Regions from separate parts of the Paraglaciecola aestuariivivens genome, predicted to be linked through region 3. Evidence: predicted binding sites of a transcription regulator. Region 3 holds the regulator's gene; each other region holds the start of a gene.
The links. Region 3 encodes sigma-54, which starts transcription at its own class of promoters, with help from an activator protein. Its sites were predicted from a motif close to GTTGGCACGNNNNTNGNNT; they were not measured.
Positions count from the first base shown of each region.

Region 1 (4,219 bases), on a different contig from region 3:
TGAAACAGCCCAAATAAGTTTGAATTGGAGTGCAAATACTGAATCAGACCTACAAGGCTATAACCTTTATCGTAGCGAAACTAGTGGTGGTAATTATACCAAAGTAAACAGCAGTGTAATTAACACCAATAGTTTTGTTGACTCTGGGTTGACCGCCAACACTAGCTATTATTATGTGGTTGCAGCCATTGATACCTCAAATAACGAATCTGGTTTCAGTGCCCAAGCATCTGCCACTACCTTAGACTCTGGCACGCCAGCTACGGCGGTGTGGATTAATGAATTTCATTACGACAACGACAGTACAGATGTAGGTGAATTTGTTGAAGTAGCAGGTAATGCAAATACCGATTTAACAGGTTGGAGCTTAGTTGCTTATAACGGCAATGGTGGCACAGTTTATAAAACTGTGAACTTAGCTGGGGTGATTACCAATCAACAAAATGGTTTGGGAACTTTAGCTTTTGACTTTAGTGGCTTACAAAATGGCGCTCCAGATGGTATTGCTTTAATTGATGCCAGCAACAATGTCGTCGACTTTATCAGCTACGAAGGAGTGATGACAGCTACTGATGGCGCAGCAGCCGGCTTAACGTCCACTAACGTTGGAGTAAGCGAAACCAGCAATACCCCAGTGGGTTATTCATTGCAACTTTCAGGTAGTGGCCAACAAGCTAGTGACTTTACCTGGCAAGCAGCTGGGGTAAACACCAAAGGACAATTTAATACAAATCAAAGCATAAGTGGTGGAGGTACACCTGCAAACCAAGCGCCAAATGCATCTTTTGTCTTCAATTGCACTGACTTGACCTGTACCTTTACTGACACCAGTACCGACAGCGATGGCAGTATTGCCAGTGCAAGCTGGGCACTAGGTGATGGCAGTACAGCCAGTGGAAGTTCAGTACAACATAGTTACTCCACAGATGGCACATATTCTGTTGTATTAACTGTTACAGATAACCAAGGTGCAACTAGCCAATTTAGCGACTCAATTAGCGTAAGTGCGCCGGTTAATCAACCTAGTTACTTTGAAAACACTACAGCGATATTTATTCCAGACAGAAGCACTATTACTAGCGATATAAACGTAAATCGCACAGGTGCAGCTAACAGCGTAAGTGTTGCGGTGAATATATCCCATAGTTTTAGAGGAGACATAAGCGTTACCCTCATTGCCCCAGACGGCAGCAGTTACTTGTTAAAGTCGCAATCGAAAAAAGACGGCGGACAAAATATAGTAGAGACTTATCAAGCTAATGTATCGGGCAACGCTCAAGGGGTGTGGAGCTTAAGTGTTCGCGACCATTACCGCAGAGATACAGGACAGCTCAACAACTGGAGTATTCAGTTCTAATAGCTAGGCCATGCACTAAACGCATGGCTTTTTTTACCCAGCTAGACGCAAACTAGAGTGCGCTAGGGCTGGCTTGCAACCAGTTTTGTTTAGCATATTCAGTGTTTGCGCAAGTAATATGTAAGGTAAAAGCATGACGAGACTTAGCCGACAAATTAGGCGCGCTAAAGTGTGGCAATAAACCATTAAACACCACCAAAGTGCCTGCTTTAACTTCTAATGGCTTGGCGGTATTGTCGCTTGGCCAAGGCAAATCGTGTAATTGAATCAATTCTGTGGTGTCGTCTGGATGCCGAACAAATTGCTCTTTTAACGGCATATTGGCACAGCCCTCGCCCACTTGCAGGCAACCATTTTGCAAAGTCGCATCTTCCACCGCTAACCAAAACGTCACCACAGATATTGGCGAGGTTAAAAAGTAACTGGCGTCTTGGTGCCAGCGAATCACCCCACCAATTTTAGGTTGCTTAAAAATATACATAGACTGATGAATTTGCGGTTTTTCTAACCCCAAGTCTTGGGCAATAGAGCGAATTTTGTCGCTGTGGCTAAAGGCTTTAAACACTGGCGACAAGTTATGCAATGCATGGCCAATTTTATTAATACTTAGTGATTTAGGCTGTTTTAGCTGGCCGTCTGTATCAAAAGCTCCATCCTCAAAAAAACACCTAACTTTATCACCTGAGGTTAAAAAATATTGATCTCGAGTTTGGCTTTGGTCTTCGGTAGAAAACACAGTACGGCTAGAATTTGGATCAAAATCCTCTACTATTTGATTGGCGGCTTCTTTAAGCTCTAACATTTGCTGCAGCGAAAAACAGCCATCTAACACTAAATAGCCCTGTTGTTGGTAACTGTTAAGTTGGTCTTGGCTAAGCATTAATTTATTCACCTTAATCGATTAAAGTACGAAAGCCGTTTAAGATGCCGTAAGCTAAAACAAAGTACAAGCCAACAAGTCTGCTTTATTCAGCCAACCGATAAACCAAGACTCGCTTGATAAACAAATTGACTAATTAATTGTGTATTTTACCAACCTTTAGTATTTATTCTGCGACTAACCTTTACCCTTGCAGAAAGATAATAAGCATTTCATACACTTAACATCTTGGTACAAGGCCTGCTTAAGCTTGTAAAACCTTTGAACCAATTCGTAATTTAACCATTAATCAAAAATTTAGAAGGACACTATGACTTACAATAAAACTATCCAAAATTTACTTTTAGGCTCAATCGCACTTGGCCTGTCGGGTTGTATCATTCACGTTGGGGGAAACAAAGACAGCAATGGCGATTACAGCAGTGTGTTTGGTGGCGTTGAAATTGAGGCCAACCGAGAAGTAGGTGATTTGTCCTCAGTCAATGGCAATATTGAAATTTCAGACAATAGCAGCGCTAAAGATCTCGATGCGGTAAACGGTAATATCCACCTAGGTAAAAATGTATCTGTAGTTAAAGTCTCTACTGTTAACGGCAATATAGAAGCCAATAAAAATTTGCGAGTTAAGGCAGACGTAAGCACAGTTAACGGTACTGTTGAGTTAGCTAAAGGGGCGGAAATTGGCGGCGATGTAACTACAGTAAATGGCGACATATTGCTAACACAAAGCCTAGTAAAAGAGAATGTACGTACTAAAAATGGCAGTATTTATTTAACTCACAATACCCAAGTTAATGGCGATCTAGAATTTGAGTCGCCTGAGGGCAATGGATGGTGGAGCGAAAAAGAACGCAAACATAATCCCCCCAAACTCATCATAGATGCCAGTTCAAATGTGGCAGGCCGTATCATTCTACGCCAAAAAGTTGTGTTAGAGATTGCCAACACAGAGTTATTAGACAAGGTTGAGCACAAATACTAATTCTTAAGCCTAAACTGCTGACTAACCCAACTAGGGTTAGTCAGATAGGTTTACTACTAAGTTGTTCATTAAGCTCAGGATCTATTAGTTAAAATCCCGCCTCTTGACTTTTTTTTCCAGCCCTTTAAGGTCAATCCAGTTAATCAATTTCATATTAAATTTTAAAGGCCGTTTGATGTCAGATAATAACAATAATTCTCCCAAAACCATTTATTTTATTGCCGGTTTACCTCGCAGTGGTTCGACTTTATTAACTAATATTTTGGCGCAAAATCCACACATTTATACCACTCCCACTTCGGGCATAATTGACATGTTAGTCAACGTTAGAAACCACTGGGATCAAAACCAAGCCTTTAAAGCCATGGATCGGGCCCTCAGTGAAAAAATCAAAAAACAAGTTCTGAGTGATATGCTGCAAAGCTACTTCACTCATGCACCACAACCTATTTGTATTGATAAAAATCGCTTTTGGTGTGAGTTTTTAGAAATGGCAGGGGAGTTAGTTGGAGGCCGTGAAAATGTTAAGGTGATAGTCACAGTACGTGATTTACGCGATGTATTGGCCTCTTTTGAACAACTTTACCGAAGCACCTCTGGGTTAGGTCAGCTGCCACAAGAAAACGCTATGGCGATGAAATTTAAAACCGCTCGAGGACGAGTAGAAGTTTTTGCAGACGACACTCAACCTGTAGGCCGGGCCTTCAATGCCATACGCGATGCCATCACCAGAGGGTGGCGTAATAATATGCATTTTGTAGAATACGATGATCTAACTGCCAAGCCTGCTCAAACCTTGTCTGGCATTTATCAATTTTTAGGCCAAAAAGACTACCAACATAACTTCAATCATGTTGAGCAAGTCACCCATGAAGATGACTCAGTTTACGGCTTTAAAGATTTGCATATTATTCGCAATAAAGTTGCCCCTCAGGCCCCTAAGTGGAAAACCATATACGATGCTCATGTATTTAACTCTCCTGCCTGGCAAAGCATTGAA
Region 1 is NZ_JBRKBA010000005.1:229,631-233,849, reverse strand. It holds gene ACVCDT_RS09740 (endonuclease) at 1-1,357, shown strand, start outside; gene ACVCDT_RS09735 (phytanoyl-CoA dioxygenase family protein) at 1,410-2,237, opposite strand; gene ACVCDT_RS09730 (DUF4097 family beta strand repeat-containing protein) at 2,548-3,219, shown strand; gene ACVCDT_RS09725 (sulfotransferase family protein) at 3,395-4,219, shown strand, end outside.
Region 1: ACVCDT_RS09730 (DUF4097 family beta strand repeat-containing protein) is a predicted target of sigma-54. The motif match lies at 2,465-2,483, and genes of this name have one in related genera.

Region 2 (4,219 bases), on a different contig from region 3:
CGCATGTCCTTGCCATAAAAACGTCTGATTTTCATATTTACTCCTCGTGTAACACCTTAAGTATTCACTTTGTGTCAGATTATTGACCCACTGCACTGACGATTTTTATTTGTTTGTCGTCCGGAATTTCCTGATACGACAACACATGCAATCCATTCACTGAGTGTTTTAAAAACTTCGATAGCACTGGCCTTAACATGCCAGATGTCAGTAATACTGCTGGCTCGCCAGCTAATTCTTGTTGTTGAGCGGCTTCATTTAATGAACCTTGAAGACGTTCTGCCAACCCTGGCTCTATGCCAGCCCCATCCGCTCCACCTGCTTGTAATGACTGGTGCAACATTTGTTCCAACTCTGGAGCTAAGGTAATAACAGGGATTTCTGCAGCTCCACCGTTAATTTCTTGAATAATGAGGCGTTTTAAGGCGATACGTACAGCCGAGACCAATACATCTGGATCTTGACTCTTAGGTCCAAACTCACACAAGGTTTGTACAATTGAACGCATATCGCGAATTGGTACCCCTTCGTACAACATAGTTTGTAGCACTTTCACTACTGTACTTAGCGGTAGAATATCTGGTACTAAGCCTTCAACTAATTTAGGACTGTTTTTAGCTAGCAAATCTAACAATTGCTGTACTTCTTCGTGCCCTAATAATTGATAAGCATTATTGGTTAATAGCTGACTTAAATGCGTAGCTACCACAGTAGCCGCATCTACTACCGTGTAACCTAAGGTTTGAGCATGCTCTCTTTGACTGGCTTTAATCCATACCGCATCTAAACCAAAAGCCGGATCTTTAGTGACTTTTCCGTCTAATTTGCCAAATACTTGGCCTGGATTGATGGCCAGTTCATCGTCATGGCTCAGCTCTGCTTCGCCTACAGTCACCCCTAACATAGAGATGCTGTAGTTATTTGGGCTTAAATCTAAATTATCTCGAATATGCACAGGAGGAATTAAAAATCCCAATTCTTGCGAAAGCTTTTTACGCACCCCTTTAATACGGGTTAGTAACTCTCCACCTTGGGCTTTATCCACTAAAGGAATGAGGCGATAGCCTACTTCTAACCCTATGGTATCTACATGTTGCACATCATCCCAACCCAACTCTTTGATTTCTGCGGGTTGCTGACTTTGACTAGTTGCAGGGGCAAGCACTTCTGGTTGCTGAGCGAGTTTTTGTTTACGCCAATGTAAATAATAAGCATACCCCCCCACTAAGGCACTAAAACCTAAAAAGGCTATGTTTGGCATGCCTGGCACTATACCCATTACAAATAAAATACCTGAAGTAATATATAGCGCCTGCGGATTACCTAATTGTTTAGACAGCTCGCTCCCCATTTCTTGGGAATCGTTTTCGCGGGTTACAATAATAGCGGTGGCAACCGATAACAATAACGAAGGAATTTGTGCTACTAAGCCATCTCCTATGGTCAATAGGGTATAGATTTCTACTGCATTACTAAAGGTTAGATCGTGCTGGATGATCCCAATAAACAACCCGCCTATTATGTTGATCAACATAATAAATAAACCGGCTATGGCATCACCTTTCACAAATTTTGAGGCACCGTCCATTGAGCCATAAAAGTCAGCTTCGCTAGTAATTTCAAAGCGGCGTTTGCGGGCTTCGTCTGCGTCAATAAAGCCCGCATTTAGATCCGCATCTATTGCCATTTGTTTACCTGGCATGGCGTCTAGAGTAAAACGCGCGCTTACTTCAGATATACGCCCTGCACCTGCGGTTACCACTTTAAAATTGATGATCAATAAGATGGCAAACACCACTATACCTACGGCATAATTTCCGCCAATTACCACTTCACCAAATGCCTGAATTACCTTTCCTGCCGCGTCGCCCCCTTCGTGCCCTTCTAGTAATACAATACGGGTTGAAGCAACATTTAATGCCAAGCGCAAAACGGTAGCGATAAGCAAAACCAAAGGAAAAATACCAAAATCCACTGGCTTTTTAGTAAACACAGAAACCAAAATCACCATTAACGACAGGGCAATATTAAAGCTGAATAAAATATCTAAAAGAAAGGCCGGCATGGGCAAAATCACCATGCCCATAATGGCTAATAACACCAAAGGTGCGCCTAAACCTGAGGCGATAGATTTTACTTGGCTGCTATCGAAGCGATTTAAATAGGAGGCTAATTGCATAAACGAAAAATTGACGCTTTGTTAGAGTTAATCTTATTAAAACAAGACAAAGCAACTAGTACGCCAAGTATGAAATTTATAAGGGTTTAATTTGCTAACCGGCAAATAAATTACGTTTCACAGCTTAGCGTCTTAACTCAGGAGGGATAGGCAAGTTAGTTTTTAAAGGTTTAGGACGCTTACCTTTACCTTGTTTAAAGGCTTTAAGTTGATAAACATAAGCCAAGACTTGTGCCACTGCCATAAACAGTTTTTCAGGAATTTCATGATCCGCTTCAGTAGAGTAATAAATTGCCCTAGCCAGCATAGGTGAAGCCACAATAGGTACGTCATGGGCGGTAGCAATAGTTCGGATATGCATGGCCATTTCGTCTACCCCTTTGGCCACTAAGGTAGGCGCGCGAGTTCCTAATTGGTCATATTTTAGTGCCACTGAGAAGTGAGTGGGGTTAGTTACCACCACATCTGCATTAGGTACTTCTTGCATCATGCGATTTGCCGCGGCTTGATATTGTAATTTACGAATACGACTTTTAACTTGAGGATCACCATCGGCATTTTTGCGTTCGTCTTTAACTTCTTGCAGTGACATTTTCATTTCTTTGTTGTGCTTGTGGCTTTGGTAAGGCACATCAAAAATCGCAATAGGGATCAGGGCGCAACACATAATTAAAAATCCCCAAGCAATCAGATCCATGGCATGGAAAAGGTTGAGGGGGTACAGTTCTAAATCAAGGTGCAAGGCTTCGTCTTCAAACATAATTAAGGCCACATAAGCCATAGCGGCCACCACCACAAATTTGGCTATGGCTTTAAATAACTCCACCACACTGTTCATGCCAAACATACGTTTAAACCCTGCTATAGGACTAATTTTTTGTGCTTTAGGGGCGGCAGAATCCCAAGTGAAGTTATAGCCACCTAGGGCAATGTTTCCATAAATACCCGCAGCAGTCACAATGAGCATATACAACAACACTGGCCAAGTGATGGTTTCAATGGCAAAACCCCAGGCTTGAAACATGTGAGTCCAATCGTAGGTTTCATCACGGGACAAAGTAAAAGTTCTTTGGGTCACTTTAAAAATGGCCGTGGCGATTTGCGATCCCATAATTAAAAAACAAATGGCGCTGGCAATTAATACCAAGGCAGTTGACAACTCTTTAGATCGGGCTATTTGACCTTTCTTGCGGGAGTCCTCAATCTTTTTGGAGGTGGGTTCTTCGGTTTTTTCATTTGCATCAGACACGTCTTACCTCCTCAAGGGCATACCAACACTAATTGGCACATCATGTTTTGTGCTCTATCCCACATAATTTCAAAGTGGTGTGTTAGGTTGTCTAGGGTTAGCCAAATAATTAATAAGCCCATAATTTGGGCAATGGCAAAACCAATACTAAAAATATTGAGCTGAGGCGCGGCTTTAGTCATTACCCCAAAAGCTAAATTCACAATTAATAACGAAACTATTGGGGCAAGCGACAAGGTAACAGCCGAGATAAACATCCAACCTGCCCAATGGGCAATATCTCTAAATTGCTCAGGGGCAAACCAGGCTTGGCCTATGGGAAAGGCCTCAAAACTCATAACAACCATGCGGATCATGGCTAAATGCCCATCTAATGCCCAAAACATTAAGGTGGCCAAAATTAAATAAAACTGCCCCACTGCTGGCACATTGATCCCATTGACCGGATCAACAATAGACGCAAATCCTAAACCTGTTTGCAAGGCAACTATCTGTCCTGCTAAAACAAAGGTGTTTAACACCATATTAGAAATAAAGCCTAAGGCCACACCTATGATGATCTGCTGGATAACCAACAAAAATGTTCCGACAGAAAAGACCTCTTGCACTGGCACAGGGGGGATCACCGGCATAATTAACAAAGTTAAAAACAGGGTTAATAAGGCTCTGGTGGTCGGCGCTACACTCTTTGCACTTAAGCCCACCATAGAAGCAAACAAGCCTGAAATACGCATAAATGGCAGCAACAAGTCGGCCAAATATTGAGTAATGGTGCTGCTTGCAAATTCCAT
Region 2 is NZ_JBRKBA010000004.1:165,198-169,416, reverse strand. It holds gene flhF (flagellar biosynthesis GTPase FlhF) at 1-35, opposite strand, end outside; gene flhA (flagellar biosynthesis protein FlhA) at 80-2,179, opposite strand; gene flhB (flagellar biosynthesis protein FlhB) at 2,304-3,428, opposite strand; gene fliR (flagellar biosynthetic protein FliR) at 3,440-4,219, opposite strand.
Region 2: flhA (flagellar biosynthesis protein FlhA) is a predicted target of sigma-54. The motif match lies at 2,229-2,247, and genes of this name have one in related genera.

Region 3 (4,219 bases):
TGTGGATTGGGTAAAAAGCGCCCATCAAATACGTAATCCGCATCTTTAGGTATTCCATGCTTAAAACCAAAAGATTCAAATACCAAAACTAAACGAGAGCTTTTTTTGCCTAATATGCGCTCTCGCACTAATTCGGCTAATTGGTGAACGCTGAGTTGGTCTGTATCTAAGTATAAATCAGCGCGTTCTGCTATAGGGGCCAAAAGTTGGCTTTCAGCATGGATAGCCGCAGATAGTGACTTATTTTGTTTAGATAAAGGATGTAAACGTCGGGTTTCACTAAAGCGTTTAATTAATATGTCATCGCTGGCATCTAAATAGAGTATGGTCATAGTCCAAGTCGATGGCAGGTAATCAAGAATTTCCACTAACTCGTTGGGGTTTTTGGGTAAGTTTCGAACGTCTATGCTGACCGCAACCTGATCGTACTCGTCTACCACTGTATGGGTTAATGTTGGCAATAAATTAACTGGGATGTTGTCTACGCAGTAGTAACCTAAATCTTCTAGTGAGCGCAATACAATGGATTTACCTGAACCAGAACGCCCACTAATAATGATTAATTTCATTTAAATGATAGCCTCAAATAATTCTTGATCGGTTTTTGCCTTACGCATTTTATCTAAGGTCACTTTATTATTTAGCTTAAACGCAATGGCAGACAAAGTGCCTAAATGTTCTGAGGCTTTATTTTCGGGTACTAAAATCGCAAAAAAGACATCTACGGGAGCATTGTCTATAGCGTCGAAATCAATCCCATGCTCAGTGGTTACCACTATAGCTAGCACTTTTTCTAAATCGCGTAAACGCCCATGAGGTAGCGCAATACCATTGCCAATACCCGTACTGCCCATTTTTTCGCGGCATATCAAACTGGCTAAAATAGTGGCTTGATCTATGTCAATCAAATGCTGGTTGGCAATTTGACTAATCAATTCGAGCACTTTCTTTTTGCTGCTACCTTGAACTGCACATATAGTGCAGTCAGGGTGCAGAATATCTTTTATTTCCATTGCGATTCTAATGGTTGGGGGTTAATGGCGTTTAACTTTTTCCTTGTGCTTTATCACTTGTCGGTCAAGTTTATCGATTAAAGCATCAATGGCGGCATACATATCGGTATGTTCGGATGTGGCAAAAACTTCAGTGCCGCTAAGGTGTAATGTGGCTTCGGCTTTTTGATTCAACTTTTCTACATTTAAAATGACATAAACATTGTTAATGGCATCGTAGTGTCGTTCTAATTTAGTAAATTTTGTGTCTACGTAGTCTCTTAAAGAATCTGTAATATCTACATGATGACCGGTCAGGTTAATTTGCATATCGCCTTCTCCTTCTTCAATCCGCCTATAGTAGGCTCTTACGTTGGTTTGACGGTGGGATCATTAAAGACTCCCGATATTTTGCTATTGTACGCCGTGCCACTTTAATGCCTTGGTCGGCTAACAATTGGGCAATCTTACTATCACTTAATGGTTTACTTGGTTTTTCGGCTGCTACCAGCTTTTTAATTAAAGCTCGAATAGCAGTAGACGAACATTCGCCTCCAGTTTCAGTGGCAACATGACTAGAGAAGAAATATTTTAGTTCAAAAATCCCTCTAGGTGTGTGCATATACTTCTGGGTTGTTACTCGGCTGATTGTAGACTCATGCATATCTACCATTTCAGCCACATCATTGAGTACCATAGGCTTCATCATTTCTGGCCCATGTTCAAAAAAGCCCATTTGTTGTTGCACTATGCAGTTTGACACTTTTAATAAGGTTTCGTTTCGACTTTCGACACTTTTTATAAACCACTTAGCTTCTTGTAAATGCGAACGAATAAACTGGCTGTCAGAGGCGTTTTTTAAGCCCTTGCTCATAGCCGCATATTGTTGGTTTACATTGAGCTTGGGTAAGCTGTCGGGGTTAAGCTCTACTGTCCAGCGGCCATTCTTTTTAGACACAGACACATCTGGGATCACGTATTCAGATTCACCCGTGACTATAGCTGTGCCAGGTCTAGGGTTAAGGCTTTGCAGTAAACGCATAACTTCGCGTAACTCGTCTTCTTTTAGACGAGTTTTGCGCATTAAGGTACGGTAGTCTTTACTGCCAATTAAATCGCAATATTCAGTGATTAACATCTTGGCTTCTTCTAACCAAGGGGTATCGGGAGCAAATTGTTTAAGTTGAATTAATAAACACTCTTGGGCACTGCGAGCGCCAGAGCCAACAGGATCAAACATTTGAATGCGCTTGAGCACCACTTCTACTTCATCTAACTCTATTTCTTCATCATCCATGCTAGCCAGCACTTCTTCGGTACTGATAGTTAAGTAACCAGCTTCGTCAATAGAGTCAATAATAGCCATAGCAATGGCGGCGTCTGTTTCGCTAAAATGGGTGAGACGCATCTGCCATAATAAATGGTCTTGAATATTGTCTGTGGTTTCACCCTGAAAAACTTGGTCGTCATCGCCTGCTGAGCCGGCGCTGGTCATAGATGAAGGCGCAGAAGAGGCACTCAGATATTCATCCCAAGTGCTGTCTAGAGGTAAATCTTCGGGAATATCGTTATTTTGCAGGGCATCACCGGTTTCAACGCTGTCGGCGCTGACTTCTTTTTGTGAATTGCTCTCGTCTTTTGCATCGGCGCTGTGATTGGTTTCTAGGGCTTTTTCGTCACTAGCATTGTCTTGCTGCTCATCTATTTCTAACAATGGATTAGAATCAAGGGCCTCTTGAATTTCAGTTTGTAAATCCAAGGTTGATAACTGCAACAGCTTAATCGCCTGTTGCAGCTGCGGAGTCATAGTGAGTTGTTGGCTAAATTTTAACTGTAAAGAGGGTTTCATTTACTTCTTATGCTTAGTCTGTTGTTGTTATCAGCCGAGTTACACTCTTGATTTGCGACATTTTGCTGGCTAAGTTGGATTTCTTCATATCTATCAGTTGATTATGGGTTGAATCCAGTTTAGGTCAAGGATAAAAATTCGTAAATTAAGAGTCATGAATAGCTTAACTATAGCCTGAATTGTTCACCTAGGTATACATCTCTTACACGTTGATCACTTAAAACTTCTTCGGCAGTGCCAGAAGCTATGAGTTCACCATGACTGACTATGTAAGCTTTTTCACAAACGTCTAGGGTTTCTCTGACATTGTGGTCAGTAATTAACACACCTAAACCGCGATCTCGCAAGTGCTGAATAATCTTTTTAATGTCGTTTACCGAGATAGGATCGACTCCCGCAAAGGGTTCATCTAATAATATAAATTCTGGGTCGGCAGCTAAGGCGCGGGCAATTTCAACTCTTCGCCGCTCACCGCCAGATAAGCTCATACCTAAGCTATTGCGAATATGGTTTATATTGAATTCGTCTAAAAGTGAATCAGCTTGTTGCTCTCTTTGTTCGGTCGAAAGCTCTTTGCGCGTTTGTAAAATAGCCATTAAGTTTTGATGTACAGTCAGCTTTCTAAAAATAGAGGCTTCTTGAGGTAAGTAACCTATGCCTTGTCTGGCACGCACATGCATAGGTTGTAAAGTTAAGGCTTGTTGATCAATAAAAATATCGCCTTTATCTAAAGGCACTAAGCCAACAATCATATAAAATGTGGTGGTTTTTCCCGCACCATTAGGGCCTAGCAGTCCTACTATTTGCCCAGTAGACACCTCTAAACTTACATCCCGCACTACCTGGCGTGATTTATAAGATTTAGCCAAATGTTGAGCTTTTAAAACGGCCATTAAGGTTGGTTTTCCTGTGTTTTAGCTTCTGGCGTCTTAGTGACTGGCTGAAAAGTCGTGATTACCCGACCGCTTTCTTGATCACTGCCCTGAGCAATAATTTGTTCTAATTCCATATTAAACTTTATGGATTTGCCTTTAACACTGCTGGAGTTTTGGGTGATATGGGCATTGCCTTCTAAGCTAAGTGAACGACTATCTCTGTGATATTCAATTCTATCCGCGCTGGCGGTTACTGTACTGCCATCTTCTTGTTTTTGTGAATAGGTTGCAGGGTTGCCTGTTGCAATAAAAATTTCTTTGCCTTCGCCTTTGCTAGCATCAATTTCTAACGCGTCAGCTTTAACTTCTAACGAACCTTGTTTGATCACCACATTGCCTTCGTAAGTGGCTTTTTTGGCAATGCCATCAGCGTTTTGATATTGCGAAGCTAATTCAATCTTTTTACTAAAGTCGTCTTTGCCTGCGTGACTGGTGGCCGCAAA
Region 3 is NZ_JBRKBA010000008.1:16,800-21,018, reverse strand. It holds gene rapZ (RNase adapter RapZ) at 1-569, opposite strand, end outside; gene ptsN (PTS IIA-like nitrogen regulatory protein PtsN) at 570-1,013, opposite strand; gene hpf (ribosome hibernation promoting factor) at 1,035-1,322, opposite strand; gene ACVCDT_RS12445 (RNA polymerase factor sigma-54) at 1,348-2,841, opposite strand; gene lptB (LPS export ABC transporter ATP-binding protein) at 3,009-3,734, opposite strand; gene lptA (lipopolysaccharide transport periplasmic protein LptA) at 3,734-4,219, opposite strand, start outside.

Region 4 (4,219 bases), on a different contig from region 3:
CCAAGTAAATAATCCAGACTGGGTTGATTTATGTGTAGCCGACAATGGTCCAGGAATTGCCGAAAAGCATAAAAAGCGCTTATTTGAACCTTTTTATACCACTAAAAGTAACGGCACAGGTTTGGGCCTAGCAGTGGTAAGAAGTGTGGCTCAGTCACATCAAGGCCGCGTTCAAGTACACAACCAAAAGCAAGGTGGCGCCTGTTTTACCTTGTCATTACCCATCTTTAAAACCACACAAGCGACACATACCAATCAAGCTAATGTGGCAGAAACTCAATCGCAACAACACTACGCTCGTGTAGCGGGGAGCTAATATATGACCCAATCTAAAATTTTGATAGTTGAGGACGATGCTGGTTTACGCGAAGCCCTAGTTGATACCCTAATGTTAGGTGGATACCAAGTGATTGAAGCCGACAGTGGCGAACAGGCTATGATTAAATTGGCCGAACAAAGTGTTGATTTAGTGGTAAGTGATATTCAAATGGAGGGCATGAGTGGCTTAACTTTATTAAAAAATATTAAGCTTAAATATCCTAATTTGGCTATTTTACTCATGACCGCCTACGCCACCATAGACGATGCCGTACAGGCCATGCGTGATGGTGCCACCGACTATTTATCTAAACCCTTTGCTCCAGAAGTGTTATTAAATTTAGTTGGCAGATACGCACCTGCACAAAAAGTAGAGTCGCGTACTCCTGTGGTTGATGATCCCAGTAGTTTGCAATTATTAGCTTTAGCCAAAAAAGTGGCGCGCTCAGACGCGACCGTTATGGTGTTAGGGCCTAGTGGTTCGGGTAAAGAAGTTTTAGCCCGTTATATTCACGATCAATCGGCTCGTAGCCAGCAACCTTTTGTGGCCATTAATTGCGCGGCGATCCCCGAAAACATGCTTGAAGCCACTTTGTTTGGTTACGACAAAGGCGCATTTACCGGTGCCTTGCAGGCTTGCCCAGGTAAGTTTGAACAAGCCCAAGGCGGCACTATTTTGCTAGATGAAATCAGTGAAATGGCTCTCAACCTACAAGTGAAATTGTTAAGGGTCTTACAAGAAAAAGAAGTAGAGCGCTTAGGCAGTCGTAAAACCATAGCGTTAGATGTAAGAGTCATAGCAACCAGTAACCGTAACTTAAAACAAACGGTTGATGCTGGAGAGTTTAGAGAAGATTTATACTACCGCTTAAATGTTTTTCCATTAACCTGGTTACCTTTAGATAAAAGGGCTGGGGATATTATTCCATTAGCCGAACATTTAATAGATCGTCATTGCCTAAAACAGGGCAGTGCCATTGCTAAACTCACCGCTGCTGGTCGCAGTAAGTTATTGCAACATAGTTGGCCAGGTAATGTGCGCGAACTAGAAAACGTGATCCAACGTGCACTGATATTATCAGATGGCCAGCAAATTGATGCACAAGATCTTATGATCGAACAGGATATGCCTAGTGCAAATCCAGTGACTTCTGAGCTAGAGATTCAAGAAGAAGATAACAGCAAGTTAGGCTCAGAGTTACGACAGCAAGAACATCAAATTATTTTAGACACCCTGCAAAGTTGTAAAGGTAGACGTAAAGATGTGGCCGAGCGCTTAGGTATTAGTCCTAGAACCCTAAGGTACAAATTAGCTAAAATGCGCGAAGTTGGCATAGATTTACCCGCCTAACACACTTAAGTTGTACCCCTTTAGCCACCGTTTATACGGTGGCTTTTTTTATCTATGACTTAATTAAATGCAGCTATGCATAACCTTTGACTTGGTGGTGCGCTTGCGGCGCTTTTGTTTGATTTAACTAAGAGTCAATTTTATGACGTTAAAATTACACACGTCTACCTATTCAAGTTATTGAAAAATAACAATAAAATTAATTTTGCTGTTATTTTTAATTTGGCATTCACCTTGCTAATACACTAGTTAGTTAAAGCAAAAGTTAAATTGCAAATTGGCAAGTGGAGCGTCTTATGGACATTAAAGCACAGTCTCTTTATCAAGAATTACAAGGCATGGCCGAGCAGACCAAGTTAGGGTTGGGCGAGTCTAATGCTATTGGCGGTAATCCGTCTTCGCAGAACTTTGCCGCTCTACTTAGTCAAGCCGTTGGTACGGTGAATGAATTGCAATTGGACTCTAAAGAAAAAGCCATAGCATTTGATATGGGTGATAAAAGCTTAAGCTTGGCCGATGTGATGGTAGCCAAAGAAAAAGCCGGCATTGCTTTTGAAGCAACAGTTCAAGTCAGAAATAAAGTACTTGATGCCTATAAACAAATAATGAATATGCCAGTTTAGGAGCTAACGCGTGGCTGAAGCAGCAAGTACAGAATTAGCGATGAGTGATACGGGTACAGATATGTACTCAGATGACTCAGTGCCAGAGCAAAAATCTGGTTTTATGGACTCCATAGGCAGTCCAGATTTATTCCGTCAAATTACCTTAGTTGTGGCATTAGTGATCTGTGTGGTCATTGCCATTTTTATTTTGATCTGGGCGCACGAGCCTGACTATCGTCCTTTAGCGACTATGGAAACCCAAGAGTTAATCGAAACTCTAGATTATTTAGATCAAGCGCAAATTGACTATCGCTTAGAAGGCAATACGGTTTACGTGAGTGGCGAGCAATACCAAAGCATTAAATTAGGTATGACCCGTCAAGGCATTAGCCAAAGTGATTCGGCTGGTACCGACATCATCATGCAAGATATGGGGTTTGGGGTCAGTCAAAGGGTAGAAAAAGAACGTTTAAAACATGCCAGAGAAAAACAAATTGCGTCAACTATAGAAGAAATGAATGCGGTGTCTCGGGCTAAAGTTTTATTGGCTTTACCTAAAGAAAATGTGTTTGCAAGACGCGAGAAAAAAGCCAGTGCAACAGTAGTAGTCACCACTAGACGTGGAGCGATGATTTCAAGTGAAGAAGTGAATTCTATCATTGATATTGTGGCCTCAGCAGTACAAGGCCTAGAGCCAGACCGGGTAACAGTGACTAATAGTAATGGACGTTTGTTGAATTCTGGCTCGCAAGGGGCGGAATCTGCGCGTTCACGCAAAGAATACGAATTAGAGCAAAAACGTGAAAGTGAATACCTAGAAAAAATAGACTCAATATTAATACCAGTATTAGGTTTAGGAAATTACACAGCCCAAGCTGATGTCACTATGGACTTTACCTCGGTTGAGCAAACTCAGCGCAGCTACAACCCAGATTTGCCTGCTATTCGTAGTGAAATGACAATAGAAGATAACAGTATTGGTGGAGTGATAGCTGGTATTCCTGGGGCGTTAACCAATCAACCCCCAGTTGAATCGAATATTCCCGAACAAGCTGTAGGCACAGGTGCGTCTCGTACTACCCCTGGGCGTAACCACAAAGAAGAAACCCGTAATTACGAATTAGACACTACTGTTAGCCATACCAAGCAACAGGTAGGGGTAATACGTCGATTAAGTGTTTCAGTGGCGCTAGACTATATCACCACTACTGCCGAAGATGGTACGCAAACTAGCGTGCCTAGACCACAAGCCGAATTGTTAGATATTCGTCGTTTATTGCAAGGTGGCATTGGTTTTGATGTGACTCGTGGTGACTCTTTAGAAGTTGTGAGTATTCCTTTTAGTCGCGAAGGTGAAGTGGCACCAGTAGAAATGCCGTTTTGGGAAGATCCCAAGTTTTTACCCTTGCTTAAGCTTGGCGGCGGCATATTTATCATAGCGCTGTTAATCTTGGTTGTGGTTAGACCTATGGTTCGCAAGCTTATTTACCCAGATGATGTGAAATCAGATGATACAGATGCTGATGAAGGTCTAGACTTAGGTGATGAAACCATCAGCTTGTTAGCCGAAGAGTTTGATGAATCACAAGTAGGCTTCGCCGCTGATGGTACCTTTATGCTGCCAGACTTACACAAAGATGAAGATGTGCTAAAAGCCGTAAGAGCGCTAGTTGCTAACGAGCCTGAGCTATCTTCACAAGTGGTGAAAAACTGGATGTTATTAGATGAATAATACAAATTTAAATTCTTATTGGGTAAAAGGTTAGAACATGGCTGAAGAACAACCAACCGAAGAAGTAAGCTATGACGTCAGTAAATTAGAAGGGGTGGATAAAGCCGCTATTTTATTACTGAGCTTATCAGAAGATGATGCTGCGCAAATATTAAAGCATCTTGAGCCCAAACAAGTGCAAAAGTTGGGTCAAGCCATGGCGCAAATCGATGA
Region 4 is NZ_JBRKBA010000004.1:151,342-155,560, forward strand. It holds gene ACVCDT_RS07570 (sensor histidine kinase) at 1-316, shown strand, start outside; gene ACVCDT_RS07575 (sigma-54-dependent transcriptional regulator) at 320-1,669, shown strand; gene fliE (flagellar hook-basal body complex protein FliE) at 1,966-2,292, shown strand; gene fliF (flagellar basal-body MS-ring/collar protein FliF) at 2,303-4,006, shown strand; gene fliG (flagellar motor switch protein FliG) at 4,044-4,219, shown strand, end outside.
Region 4: fliE (flagellar hook-basal body complex protein FliE) is a predicted target of sigma-54. The motif match lies at 1,891-1,909, and genes of this name have one in related genera.